DNA from 2 places in the Gemella morbillorum genome. Region 1 is predicted to be linked to the other one. Evidence: a T-box and tRNA genes for the amino acid it is inferred to sense, from the RefSeq annotation. Region 1 holds a T-box; the other holds one or more tRNA genes.
What was found. The T-box of region 1 lies ahead of DQN46_RS06150 (valine--tRNA ligase). A T-box ahead of a tRNA ligase gene usually reads a tRNA of that ligase, here a tRNA-Val.
Positions count from the first base shown of each region.

Region 2: it encodes a tRNA-Val, which carries the amino acid that the T-box ahead of DQN46_RS06150 (valine--tRNA ligase) is inferred to sense. The anticodon was not compared.

Region 1 covers NZ_LS483440.1:1,279,449-1,286,554, forward strand. Annotated here, with positions in the region: gene DQN46_RS06130 (pyruvate, water dikinase regulatory protein) at 1-273, opposite strand, end outside; gene DQN46_RS06135 (CBS domain-containing protein) at 275-892, opposite strand; gene DQN46_RS06140 (hypothetical protein) at 1,130-1,732, shown strand; gene DQN46_RS06145 (LPXTG cell wall anchor domain-containing protein) at 1,745-1,882, shown strand; gene DQN46_RS06150 (valine--tRNA ligase) at 1,944-4,586, opposite strand; T-box leader at 4,694-4,911, opposite strand; gene DQN46_RS06155 (alanine/glycine:cation symporter family protein) at 5,043-6,470, opposite strand; gene DQN46_RS06160 (hypothetical protein) at 6,791-7,106, opposite strand, start outside.
Region 2 covers NZ_LS483440.1:1,452,014-1,459,119, reverse strand. Annotated here, with positions in the region: rRNA gene DQN46_RS07025 (16S ribosomal RNA) at 1-564, shown strand, start outside; rRNA gene DQN46_RS07020 (23S ribosomal RNA) at 774-3,656, shown strand; rRNA gene rrf (5S ribosomal RNA) at 3,723-3,837, shown strand; tRNA gene DQN46_RS07010 (tRNA-Asn) at 3,874-3,950, shown strand; tRNA gene DQN46_RS07005 (tRNA-Glu) at 3,957-4,031, shown strand; tRNA gene DQN46_RS07000 (tRNA-Val) at 4,039-4,114, shown strand; tRNA gene DQN46_RS06995 (tRNA-Tyr) at 4,126-4,209, shown strand; tRNA gene DQN46_RS06990 (tRNA-Gln) at 4,224-4,299, shown strand; tRNA gene DQN46_RS06985 (tRNA-Lys) at 4,301-4,373, shown strand; tRNA gene DQN46_RS06980 (tRNA-Glu) at 4,413-4,484, shown strand; gene DQN46_RS06975 (cytidine deaminase) at 4,523-5,818, opposite strand; gene gshAB (bifunctional glutamate--cysteine ligase GshA/glutathione synthetase GshB) at 6,006-7,106, shown strand, end outside.

The DNA of each region.
Region 1 (7,106 bases):
CATATCACTTAATAGATCAATAACTTTAACATTTTTTTCTTCTGCAAGCTGTCTTGCATATTTTGCTAGTTCTTTATCTACTAATGTTTGGACAACTACATCATCTTCTGCTATATTTTCTATAATTGAAGCTATTCTTTCTTTTGTGCAAACATTAGAGTTTTTTAAAACTTTATATTTTACTTGGCCATAAGAAAACTGAATTAACGCAGCATCAACTACATCTTTCGCAGTATTACCTATGGAATCTGAAATTATGTGTACAGTTAACATTTTAACCCTCCAGTATCTCTAGTAATAATTTTATCAATGTAGTTTTTGAAACTTTACCTACGATTATCTTATTACCATTGTCCTCCCTGACAACCGGTAAACAGTCAATCTCATGCAAAATAATTTTCCTTAATGCATCACTTACTAATTCATCCTCATGAATATAAATTACATTAGGAACGCGTGTCATAGCAAGTGCTATAGGTAATGAATCAGCATCGGCATTTCTTGCTAGTTTCAACATATCTTTTCTAGAAGTAACTCCAACTAAATGATTCTCTTCATTAACTATAAAAATAGTGCCTACATCATAAATAAATAACTTCGATAATACTTCAGAATAACTTGCTGTACTTTTAGCTGTTATAGCTATCCCCATTATTTCTTTAACAGATTTCCTTTTTACTTCTTCTCTTTGCTCCCCTGGTAAAAAGTTATAATTGTAATAATATCCCACATTTGGTTTTGCCTCTAGCACTTCTAACATGCCAAGAACCGCTAAATCATTCCTAAGTGTAGATTTTCCTAAAGAGAGTCTTTCTGCAATTTCATCACTAGTAATTGGTTCAAACTCTTTTACTATTTCAATTATAGCTTTATGTCTCTCTGTTAATTTCATTGTTCCTCCTTTATTGTGTTTTACAACTATAATTATATAATATATTACACATTATTTCAAGATTAAAATTAAATAATGTGTAATATATCTGTTTTTATAACAAAATGTTGTGAAACTCAATATTTTTATTGTATTAAATTTTAATAAAGCAGCCCCTCTTGATTATTATTTGTAAAACTTAATTTATATTTAAAGATATATATGATATAATAAAATAAAAAAGTAATGAGGTGTATTATGTCAAAATTATCAAAACTTTTAATAATTGGTTCTGGAATCGCAGTAGCTAACTATTACACTAAAAACTCAGAAAAACTAGAAGAACATTTTAACTTTATAAAGAAAAAAGCAAAAGATTCATACGGTTATACTAGATGTATGATTCGTTATGCAGAAAAAAATGGAATTACTGAAGCCGCTGATTATTTATATAAAGATGCAATTAAAGTTGCCAATCGCACAAAAGATAAACTAACAGAAACATACAATGATGCTGTTGACTATGGAAAAAAGTTATCTGACAACGCATGTGAAATAAAAGAACACGCTAGTAATATCCGTGAGTATTCTGCCGAATTCAAGGAAAATCTAGGCTCTGCTAAAAAAGTTGCTGAAGAAATCAAACCGAATATTTCTAATTTTGTTGAAACTGCAAAACAAAAAGTTAATTCAATAAAAGAGAAAGTAGAAGATATTAAAGAAGATTTAGAAGCAGACAAAGTTAAAGAAAAAATCCAAACGTTCTCTGATAATGCAGAAAGAACAATAGAAGAAGTTAAAGAAAAAATAGAAACTGAAGTTTTAAAAGAAAGCACTGAAACAGAAAACAACGAACAATAGTGAGGTATATTTATGAATTTATTATCTATTGATACATTACCTAACACTGGTGAAGTAGTTAAAAATTATGGAGCGTATATAGGTATTGCTGTTATTCTCTTAGTTATAATCTTCCTTTTTTGGAAAAAGAAAAACAACAAAGATGAATAAACTTATTTATAAAACAAAAACCCTTAAACATAATTTTTTATGTTTAAGGATTTTTATTTTATTATTTTAAATTATCTAACGCATTAATACGTTCTTTAACACTATCATATTGTTCTTGATATGCTACTTGTTTTTCTTTTTCTTTAGCTACAACAGCTTCTGGAGCAGAACCAACAAATTTTTCATTAGAAAGTTTTTTGTTTACTCTATCTAATTCTTGTTGTAATTTCTCTAGTTCCTTTCCTAGACGTTCTTTTTCTTTAACTACATCGATTAAATCACTTAATGAAACGTAGATTTCAGCACCTGGTAAAATACGACTGATGTCAGTTTCACTCGCTTCTACTTCACGTTCTATGATAAGTTCGCTAGGACGAGCAAACTTTTCTAAATATGAACTCCCACTTAATAATACTTCTTTTACGTTTTCTTGAGCATATTTAATCTTAATAGGTATTTCACGTGACATAGGTGCATTAACTTCACTACGAATATTACGCACTGCTGTTATTACATCTTGGATAAATTGCATATCTTCCGTTTCTTTTTCAAATACTAAGTTTGAATCTACTTCAGCTAATTGGCTAGTCACAATACTGTCTCCTACGTGAGGAATGTGTTGCCAAATTTCTTCTGTAACAAACGGCATAAATGGATGTAGCATTTTTAGTGAAGCGTCTAGTACATATACTAAAATAGATTTAGTAGTTTTCTTAGCAACTTCATCTTCTCCATTTAATGGAATCTTAGCAATTTCAATATACCATGAACAAAACTCTTCCCACACAAAGTTATACAGAATACGACTTGCTTCTCCAAACTCATATTTCTCAAATAATCTTTCGAAATCTTCAATAGTTTTAGCAAGTTTTGTTAAGATATATTTATCAGCTAGTGTTTTTTCTCCTGATAAATCTATATCATTGTACTCAAACCCTTCTAGATTCATAATTACGAAACGAGAAGCGTTCCAGATTTTATTGATATAGTTCCAACTTGCTTCAATTTTTTCAGTTGAGTAACGTAAATCTTGTCCTGGTGTTGAGTTTGTAGCTAAGAAGTAACGTAAGCTATCGGCTCCGTATTGTTCAATTACTTCCATCGGATCTACACCATTACCAAGAGACTTACTCATCTTACGGCCTTGTTCATCACGAACTAAACCGTGGATTAAACAATCTTCAAATGGACGAGTTCCTGTAAATTCTAATCCCTGGAATACCATACGAGCAACCCAGAAGAAGATAATATCGTATCCAGTTACTAGACAGCTGTTTGGATAGTAACGTTTGAAATCTTCACTTTCTAAATCCGGCCATCCTAATGTTGAGAATGGGAATAATGCTGAAGAGTACCAAGTATCAAGAACATCTTCATCTTGGACATAGTTTTCTATATCTTTAGGTGGATTTACATCCACATAAACTTCACCAGTTTCTTTGTGATACCAAGCTGGAATACGATGTCCCCACCATAATTGACGAGAAATACACCAGTCTTGAATATTTTCCATCCATGTATTTAATGTATGCTCAAAACGTGGTGGATAAAAATTAACTTTTCCATCTTCATCTTTTTGATTTTCTAAAACTTTATCAGCAAGAGGTTTCATATCAACAAACCATTGTTTAGAAAGATATGGCTCAACAACCGCACCACTACGTTCTGAATGCCCTACTGAGTGAAGATGTTTTTCGATTTTGAAACAAACTCCACTTTCTTGCAAGTCTGCAATAAGTGCTTTTCGACATTCAAAACGATCCATACCATTATATTTATCTGCATGCTCGTTCATTACAGCACCTTCATCCATAACGATAATACGTGGTAAGTTATGACGTTCCCCTACTTCAAAGTCATTTGGATCGTGCGCTGGAGTAATCTTAACAACGCCACTTCCAAAATCTTTTTCAACATATTCATCTGCAACAACTGGAATTTCTTTATTTGTCACTGGTAGAAGAACTGTTTTACCAATGTATTTTTGATATCTCTCATCTTCAGGATGAACCGCAACAGCAGTATCTCCAAATAGAGTTTCTGGACGTGTAGTTGCTACTTCTAAATAATCTCCACTTTCGTCAGCTAAGAAATATTTAAGATGATAAAATGCACCTTCTACGTCTTTGTGAATTACTTCAATATTAGAAAGAGCTGTTCTTTGAACTGGATCCCAGTTAATAATTTTTTCTCCGCGATAAATAGTTCCATTATTATAATGGTCTACAAAGATTTTTGTTACAGCTTTGTTTAATCCTTCATCAAGGGTAAATCTTTCACGAGAATAATCAAGACCCAATCCTAATTTTGCCCATTGCGCACGAATATAACCAGCATATTCTTCTTTCCATTCCCACGCACGCTCTAAGAATTTTTCACGACCTAAGTCATAACGTGAAATTCCTTCCTCACGCATTTTTGCTTCTACTTTCGCTTGAGTCGAAATACCCGCATGATCCATTCCTGGAAGATAAAGTACATCAAATCCTTTTAGACGTTTGTAACGTATTAACATATCTTGTAATGTTGTATCCCATGCGTGTCCAATATGTAATTTCCCAGTTACGTTTGGTGGTGGAATTACTATTGTATATGGATTTTTATTACTTTTATTGTCGGCTTTAAAAACTTCTTTTTCTAACCACCAATTGTAACGATTTTGTTCAACTTCGGTCGGATTATATTTTGTAGACATTTCAGTCATAGCTTTTCCTCCTAATTATTAAATATTTTTAATTTCTCACTTTATTTATTAAGTTTATTTGTGGCTTATATATTAAATTTTAGATAAAAAAATAACCTTCATCCTGATATAAGGACGAAAGTTTCCGTGGTACCACCTTTATTCTAATTATAATTAGCACTTAATAAGATTAACGCTCTAACCACGTTTAAAGCTACTTACCTTTCACTCTAAATGCTCACCGTCTACTTCAAAGTCCTGCCTAGGAGAAATCTCTCAACCACTGATTTCTTTTCTGTATCCTACGGTACGCAAGAACTTCTACTTATCGGCTCATCGCATATATTTTATAATTAAAATACGTTTAATATAATATCACAATTCACAAAAGAATGCAAGGAATATATCGCTCTATGATAAATATCTAGATATTTTTAAAAAACCAGTCTACTATTTCTAATAGACTGGTTATTCTCATTAATCTTCTTTTTTATTTTCCCATGCTGTAGCGTTATTTATTTTTATCGGTAAATTATCTAAGTAAAATTCTGGATCTTTCCCTTGCTTATGCTGTTTAACATAGTCTTTTAACACTACATAAACTACGCCAGAAAGACCGATAATAGCGATTAAGTTAAGTAAACTCATGATACCCATTGTTATATCAGCAAGACCCCAAACTAAGTCTAGGTCCATTACGCTTCCGATATACACAAATATACATACAATAACACGATATACATTTACCGCCCATTTTTTAGGTAGTAAATATTGAATATTAGTTTCTCCATAGTAGTAGTTCCCAATAACTGAACTATATCCAAATAAAAAGATTGCTACGATTAAGAAAACAGTACCTATACTTCCAATTTGAGAAGTAAGTGCAGCCTGTGTAAGTCTAATACCTTGTAAGCTACCTTTCCCATACTCTATACCTGGGTATAACAAAATTAAAAATGCTGTCGCTGTACATACTAAACAAGTATCAAAATATACTCCAAGTGTTTGGATAAACCCTTGTTTAGCAGGATGAGTACTATCAGCTGTCGCTGCTGCGTTCGGTGTAGAACCAAGACCCGCTTCGTTAGTAAACATTCCTCGTTTTACCCCAAGTAAAATTGAAGTCCCCATACCAATTACACCACCACCAACTTGTTCAAGACCAAAAGCAGATCTTACAATTTGGCTAAATACTCCTGGAATTTTATCAAAATTAATAATCATAATTATAAAAACTATAAATAAATAAATAACAGCCATAATAGGAACTAACCATTGAGTAATTTTTACAACTTTTGTCACTCCTCCAAAAATAACAAAAACTGTAAGCACTAGAAGTGCAATACCTGCAACTTTAGAATTAATATTGTAAATCTCTAATGATTGAGCTATAGTATTTGTTTGTACTGAGTTGAATGCAATACCATAAGTTATTGAAATAACAATCGCGAACAATACACCCATCCATTTTTGACCAAGACCTTTTTCCATATAGTATGCTGGCCCCCCACGATAAACACCTTTTCTATCGCGCACTTTATATACTTGGGCAAGCGTAGATTCTGCAAAAGACGAGGCACCCCCAAAAAGAGCCATTACCCACATCCAAAATACTGAACCAGGACCTCCTAATGCTATCGCAATAGCAACACCAGCAATAGTTCCTGTTCCCACACGTGATGCAGCAGAAATAGTAAAGGCTTGGAATGCTGATACTCCTTTTTGTTCTCCATCTTTTCCTACTTTTGGTTTTTCAGAAATTAATCTGAACATTTCTTTTATATAAGTAAATTGAACAAATTTCGTACTAAATGTAAAATAAATACCTGTAACAATTACTAATCCAATTAGAAAGTATGACCACATAAAGTCATTTAGACTAGTAAGTAAATCCATTATATTCATAATAAAGTCTCCTTAATATAATAAAGTAAAGTTAGAAATTTTAATTTATAATTATTAACTTCATTATTATACTTGAATATACTTTATTATCTAAATATATGTTATATTTTCTAACACTTCTTAATCTTCTGATATAGAGAATCTTTTTAAAATATTATAGTTTATCTTATCTTCTATAACAAAAAAATCTTTTTAGATTATAAAGTTTCACTATTTTAATCTAAAAAGATTTCTACACATAATGTATATTAGTTAATTAATTTTGTAGAATAGTAAAATTATTCTATATCTTCTTTTTTATCTTCCATTTCTTGGTTAAATTATAAATAATAACTTTTTCCATCTTCTACAGGATGAATTAACATTCTACCTCTTGACTTTAACTCCACTCTTATTTCATCATAACTTAGTTTTCCATAATCTAATTTTTCATAAAGCACATATTTTTTACTCCTTATTTTATACCACATATCAAATGCCCCAATAAAATACACTATCATAAAACTTACACTAATAATTAATTGGTAATTCTCAATACTATAATTTAATAAATATAATATAAAAGGCAAGAGTACGTTTAATAATAATACTGCTTTAAAAAGTTTATTTTTTAATACCGGAAAATATTGTATTACT
Region 2 (7,106 bases), 170 kb from region 1:
AAGTCTTGACATACTGTGAGGACACAAGAGATTGTGTTGTTCTGACCTTTGGTTAGACACAGATACAGGTGGTGCATGGTTGTCGTCAGCTCGTGTCGTGAGATGTTGGGTTAAGTCCCGCAACGAGCGCAACCCTTATATCTAGTTGCCAGCAGTAAGATGGGGACTCTAGATAGACTGCCAGTGATAAACTGGAGGAAGGTGGGGATGACGTCAAATCATCATGCCCCTTATGACTTGGGCTACACACGTGCTACAATGGATAGGAACAAAGAGAAGCGAGCTCGCGAGAGTCAGCCAACCTCATAAAACTATTCTCAGTTCGGATTGTAGTCTGCAACTCGACTACATGAAGCTGGAATCGCTAGTAATCGCGAATCAGAATGTCGCGGTGAATACGTTCCCGGGTCTTGTACACACCGCCCGTCACACCACGAGAGTTTGTAACACCCGAAGACGGTGGCCTAACCTTTAAGGAGGGAGCCGGTCACGGTGGGACAGATGATTGGGGTGAAGTCGTAACAAGGTAGCCGTATCGGAAGGTGCGGCTGGATCACCTCCTTTCTAAGGATAAGGAATACGTTGGCAATTCGTTTAGTTTTGAGTGTTCAAGGAATACTCAAGCACAATGAAAACTGAATATATATATTAGATCAAAGATAATTTTCTATAAGTAAAGAAACAGATTTACAAAACCGAGAAAAAAGTAAGTAAGTTGAAAAACTTATTCACAAGAGTTCAAGGAAGAAGAACGAAGCGTAAAAGCTACACACGATTAAGTAGTAAAGGGCGCACGGAGGATGCCTTGGCACTAGGAGCCGAAGAAGGACGTGACAAACGACGAAACGCTACGGGGAGCTGTAAGTAAGCAAAGATCCGTAGATATCCGAATGGGGGAACCCACCGCTTTTAAAAGGGCGGTACGCGAAAGCGAGGTAACGCAGGGAACTGAAACATCTAAGTACCTGCAGGAAGAGAAAGAAAAATCGATTTCCTAAGTAGCGGCGAGCGAAAGGGAAAGAGCCCAAACCAATGTGCATGCATATTGGGGTTGTAGGACTCTCAACAAAGCGTATGACGAAGTATAGTAGAACAATTTGGAAAGATAGACCATAGAAGGTAAAAGTCCTGTATACGAAATGCTAAGTTGGCGTGAGAGAGCACCTGAGTACGGCGGAACACGAGGAATTCCGTCGGAATCTACCAGGACCATCTGGTAAGGCTAAATACTACCTAGTGACCGATAGTGAACCAGTACCGTGAGGGAAAGGTGAAAAGAACCCCGGGAGGGGAGTGAAAGAGAACCTGAAACCGTGTGCTTACAAGTAGTCAGAGCCCTTTAGGGGGTGATGGCGTGCCTTTTGTAGAATGAACCGGCGAGTTACTTTATCATGCGAGGTTAAGTGGAAGACATGGAGCCGAAGCGAAAGCGAGTCTTAATAGGGCGAAATAGTATGATGGAGTAGACCCGAAACCAAGTGATCTACCCATGACCAGGTTGAAGTTTAGGTAACACTGAATGGAGGACCGAACCAGGACACGTTGAAAAGTGTTTGGATGAGCTGTGGGTAGCGGAGAAATTCCAATCGAACTTGGAAATAGCTGGTTCTCTCCGAAATAGCTTTAGGGCTAGCCTCGTTGTGAGTTTACTGGAGGTAGAGCACTGTTTGGACTAGGGGCCCATCCCGGGTTACCGAATTCAGACAAACTCCGAATGCCAGATAAATATCAACGGGAGTCAGACTGCGGGTGATAAGGTTCGTAGTCGAAAGGGAAACAGCCCAGACCGCCAGCTAAGGTCCCAAATTGTATGTTAAGTGGAAAAGGATGTGATGATGCACAGACAACCAGGATGTTGGCTTAGAAGCAGCCACCATTTAAAGAGTGCGTAATAGCTCACTGGTCGAGTGACATCGCGCCGAAAATGTACCGGGGCTAAACATACAACCGAAGCTGCGGATATAACTAATGTTATATGGTAGGAGAGCGTTCTAACATCATAGAAGCTGAGCTGGAAGGCGAGGTGGAGAGGTTAGAAGTGAGAATGCCGGTGTGAGTAGCGAAAGATAGGTGAGAATCCTATCCACCGAAAGACTAAGGTTTCCAGAGGAAGGCTCGTCCGCTCTGGGTAAGTCGGGACCTAAGGTGAAGCCGATAGGTGAAGCCGATGGACAACAGGTAGAAATTCCTGTACCACCAAATATCGATTGAGAGAAGTGGGGACAGAGGAGGCTAATTGATCGTCCTGATGGAATAGGACGTCTAAGCACAAAGGTTGAGTAGTAGGCAAATCCGCTGCTCATAAGACTGAAGTGTGATGGGGAGCGAAATTAAAGTAGCGAAGTCAATGAAGCCAAACTCTCAAGAAAAGCCGCTATCGAGATAAGAGGTGCCCGTACCGCAAACCGACACAGGTAGTTGGGAAGAGAATTCTAAGGTGAGCGAGAGAACCATCGTTAAGGAACTCGGCAAAATGACCCCGTAACTTCGGGAGAAGGGGTGCCTACGAGAGTAGGCCGCAGTGAATAGGCCCAAGCGACTGTTTAACAAAAACACAGGTCTCTGCAAAACCGAAAGGTGAAGTATAGGGGCTGACGCCTGCCCGGTGCTGGAAGGTTAAGAGGAGTGCTTAGGAGAAATCCGAAGGTATGAATTGAAGCCCCAGTAAACGGCGGCCGTAACTATAACGGTCCTAAGGTAGCGAAATTCCTTGTCGGGTAAGTTCCGACCCGCACGAAAGGCGTAACGATTTGGGCACTGTCTCAACGATGGACTCGGTGAAATCATAGTACCTGTGAAGATGCAGGTTACCCGCGACAGGACGGAAAGACCCCATGGAGCTTTACTGTAGCTTGATATTGAATTTTGATGCAGTATGTACAGGATAGGTAGGAGCCTAAGAATCATGCACGCCAGTGTATGAGGAGGCGCTGTTGGGATACTACCCTTGCTGTATTGAAATTCTAACCCTCGGCAAAGACCGGGAGACAGTGTCAGGTGGGCAGTTTGACTGGGGCGGTCGCCTCCCAAAGAGTAACGGAGGCGTTCAAAGGTTCCCTCAGAATGGTTGGAAATCATTTGCAGAGTGTAAAGGCACAAGGGAGCTTGACTGTGAGACTTACAAGTCGAGCAGGTGCGAAAGCAGGACTTAGTGATCCGGTGGTTCCGCATGGAAGGGCCATCGCTCAACGGATAAAAGCTACCCTGGGGATAACAGGCTTATCTCCCCCAAGAGTCCACATCGACGGGGAGGTTTGGCACCTCGATGTCGGCTCATCGCATCCTGGGGCTGTAGTCGGTCCCAAGGGTTGGGCTGTTCGCCCATTAAAGCGGTACGCGAGCTGGGTTCAGAACGTCGTGAGACAGTTCGGTCCCTATCCGTCGTGGGCGTAGGAAATTTGAGAGGAGCTGTCCTTAGTACGAGAGGACCGGGATGGACGTATCAATGGTGTACCAGTTGTCACGCCAGTGGCATAGCTGGGTAGCTAAATACGGAAGGGATAAGAGCTGAAAGCATCTAAGCATGAAGCCCCCCTCGAGATGAGATTTCCCACGGATATTAAGACCCCTTGAAGACGACAAGGAGAATAGGTTAGGAGTGTAAGTGTGGTAACACATGTAGCTGACTAAAACTAATAGGTCGAGGACTTAATCAAGTGAAGTTCTGAAAAATTTGTTGACAAGAGAAGAAAAGATGATATAATATATGTATGAAGTTTTCGTCTGGTGGCGATAGCGAAGAGGACACACCTGTACCCATACCGAACACAGAAGTTAAGCTCTTTAGCGTCGAATGTAGTTGGGTTTACGCCCTGCAAGACTAGAACGTTGCCAGGCTTTTGAAGTCTTTAGCAAATGCTTTAGACTTATTATTCCACAGTAGCTCAGTTGGTAGTAGCATCTGACTGTTAATCAGAGGGTCGCAGGTTCGAGTCCTGCCTGTGGAGCCATTTTTTGGCCCGTTGGTCAAGTGGTTAAGACACCGCCCTTTCACGGCGGTAACACGGGTTCGAATCCCGTACGGGTCACCATTTGAACGGAGGTTTAGCTCAGCTGGGAGAGCACTTGCCTTACAAGCAAGGGGTCAGCGGTTCGATCCCGTTAACCTCCACCATTTTAATAGTCGGGAAGATAGCGAAGAGGCTAAACGCGGCGGACTGTAAATCCGCTCCTTAGGGTTCAGTGGTTCGAATCCACTTCTTCCCACCATTCTTTTATAACATTGGGATATAGCCAAGCGGTAAGGCAACGGACTTTGACTCCGTCATTCCCCTGGTTCGAATCCAGGTATCCCAGCCATGAGCCATTAGCTCAGTTGGTAGAGCATTTGACTTTTAATCAAAGGGTCGAAGGTTCGAGTCCTTCATGGCTCATTTATTATATAAAAGGCTTAACAGCCTTTTATATTTTTTGGCCCGTTGGTCAAGTGGTTAAGACACCGCCCTTTCACGGCGGTAACACGGGTTCGAATCCCGTACGGGTCATCTTGACTTGAAAGCTACAATTAATTTTGTGGCTTTTTCTATTTATTAAGTTCTTTTGCAGTAAAGCTAAGTGGAAGTACTTCTTCAAAGAAGTTATAAACCTCATATGAATTGTTAGCTGTACCTAGTATTAGCTCGAAGTCATTATCAGCGAATTCAGCTATTACTTGACGACATACTCCACATGGTGGGCAGTAATTTTCTAGATTACCATTTGGGCCACCTACTACTGCTATTTTCTTGAATTTTGTCACACCTTCACTTACTGCTTTGAATATAGCTGTACGCTCAGCACAGTTAGTAGGGGAGTAACTAGCATTTTCTATATTACAACCTGTGTATATTTTTCCATTATCAGCTAAGATAGCAGCCCCAACTTTAAAGTTAGAATAAGGAACATAAGCAAAATTAGTGGCTTCAATAGCGGCTTCAACTAATTTTGTATTTATGTCTTTATGAAGATGTGGATTTTCTTCTTGTAGAATTTTTGTTACTGTATCAGCAACACCACTTTCTAAATTTGGTTTATCCGTAATATATCTTGATATTTTTTTTAATTCAGGAACGGCATTCTCCATGGCAACACTATATTTTACTAATTTAAGCATTGATTCATCGTTAAGATTATCACCTATAGCAAGTATATTATCGAGTGGTATAGCGTATATCTCAGATATTTGTTTAAGGGCATGCCCTTTTGTAGCATTTTTATCCATAATTTCTATGTTGTTTGGCCCAGATGAGGTTACAGTTATATTTGTATTATCTGCTAATAATTCTTTTGCTTTTTTTAGTTTTTCTAAGTCGTTAGAAATTCCTATAACTTTAATAGGTGGGTTATCTTTTTTATTGAAGAATAATTCAATATCATCTACTTCAGTAACGTGGCCTGCTTTTAGTTTTTCATCCGCTACCTTTCGTAGATATTCGATATTAGGTGTTTGACCTGTAGCTCTAATTAAATCAGCATAACCTTGAATATCAGTCTCTATACTGTTTGTATAAATAGTATTTTTTGTATATAGTTGAAAGTTTATATCTAAGCTTTTAAGTACAGATGTAGTGTAGTATAAATCCTTTAGCGCGATTGGAGTTATACTAATAAGGTTACCATTTTTATCATAAACTATACCACCATTAAAACTAATGACATCACAATCTATATTTTTTTCATTTAATGAAGGAAGAGCCTCATAGTAAGCGCGCCCCGTAGCGACTATAAATATAATATTATTTTCTTGAGCATAGTTTATTAAGTCAACATTTTCTTGAGAAATTCTATGTTCATTATCTAGCAGTGTTCCATCCATATCGCTAGCAATTAATTTTATCATAAATTGTATTAGAAATGATAATAGCCATTTCTATCTCCTTTCATAATGTATAATTAGATTATATCATAACCACAGATTTATTGTAAGAGTAATTGAAAATATTTACTTAGAGATTAATTTCTATTATAATTGAAAGTTTTGTGATAATATAAAGAGTAATTAGATTATTTATAGAAAGTGATATAGTATGAAAATAAAAGAAATTATTAAAGAAAATAATTTAGAAGAATTATTTTCTAAAGTGAAAATCGGTTTAGAAAAAGAGGGACAAAGAGTTCTTAAAGACGGAACTATATCGAAAACTCCTCACCCAAAAATTTTTGGTCACAGACATGATCATCCATATATCCAAACTGATTTTGCAGAATCTCAATTAGAATTAATTACAACACCAGAGAATAGCGAAAAAGACGTTATAAGAATTTTAAACGCAATTCATGAAGTGGTATTAAAAAATTTACCAGAAGATGAATATATTTGGTCATTAAGTATGCCAAGTATTTTGCCGAACGAGGAAGATATACAAGTAGCTCAGTTTGCTAATGAATGGGATATAAGATATAGGGAATATCTTGTAGAAAAGTATGGAAAATACAAGCAAATGGTTTCAGGAATTCACTATAATTTTCAAATAGATGATGAGCTTATGAAAAAAATTTCTGAAATAACGAATACCCCTTTAGTTGAAGTTAAGAATAGTGTTTACATGAAACTTGCAAGACAATTTCTTCGCTATCAGTGGTTGTTAGTATATTTATATGGAGCTTCTCCTATGGCAGAGTCTAAGTACTTTTCAGATGATAAGAAACCTGGAGAGTTTGTTCGTAGTTTAAGAACAAGCCAATATGGTTATGTGAATGAACAGGATATTGTTGTCTCGTATAATAGTTTGGAAGATTATATAAAAGATTTAACAGGATATGTAAAAAATAAAAAACTTATTGCTGAAAAAGAGTTTTACTCTAGTGTAAGATTCAGAGGTGAGGATACTGTAGCAAAATTTCCTGAAAAAGGTATTAAATATATCGAATTTAGGCTATTTGACTTAAATCCTTTTGCACCATTTGGTATTTTAGAAAAAGATGTAAGGTTTATCCATTTATTTTTAAAAACTTTAGTTTGGATAGAAGAAGCTGATAGAAATAATTCTCAAAAGATAGGTTATGAATATAGTGAAAGAACAGCGTTATCTCATCCATTGTTGCAGTCAGAATATTTAGAAGAAGGATTGTGGATTCTTAAACAAATGAAAGAATTAGCAGAAGAACTTTGTTTACCAGAATCCGAT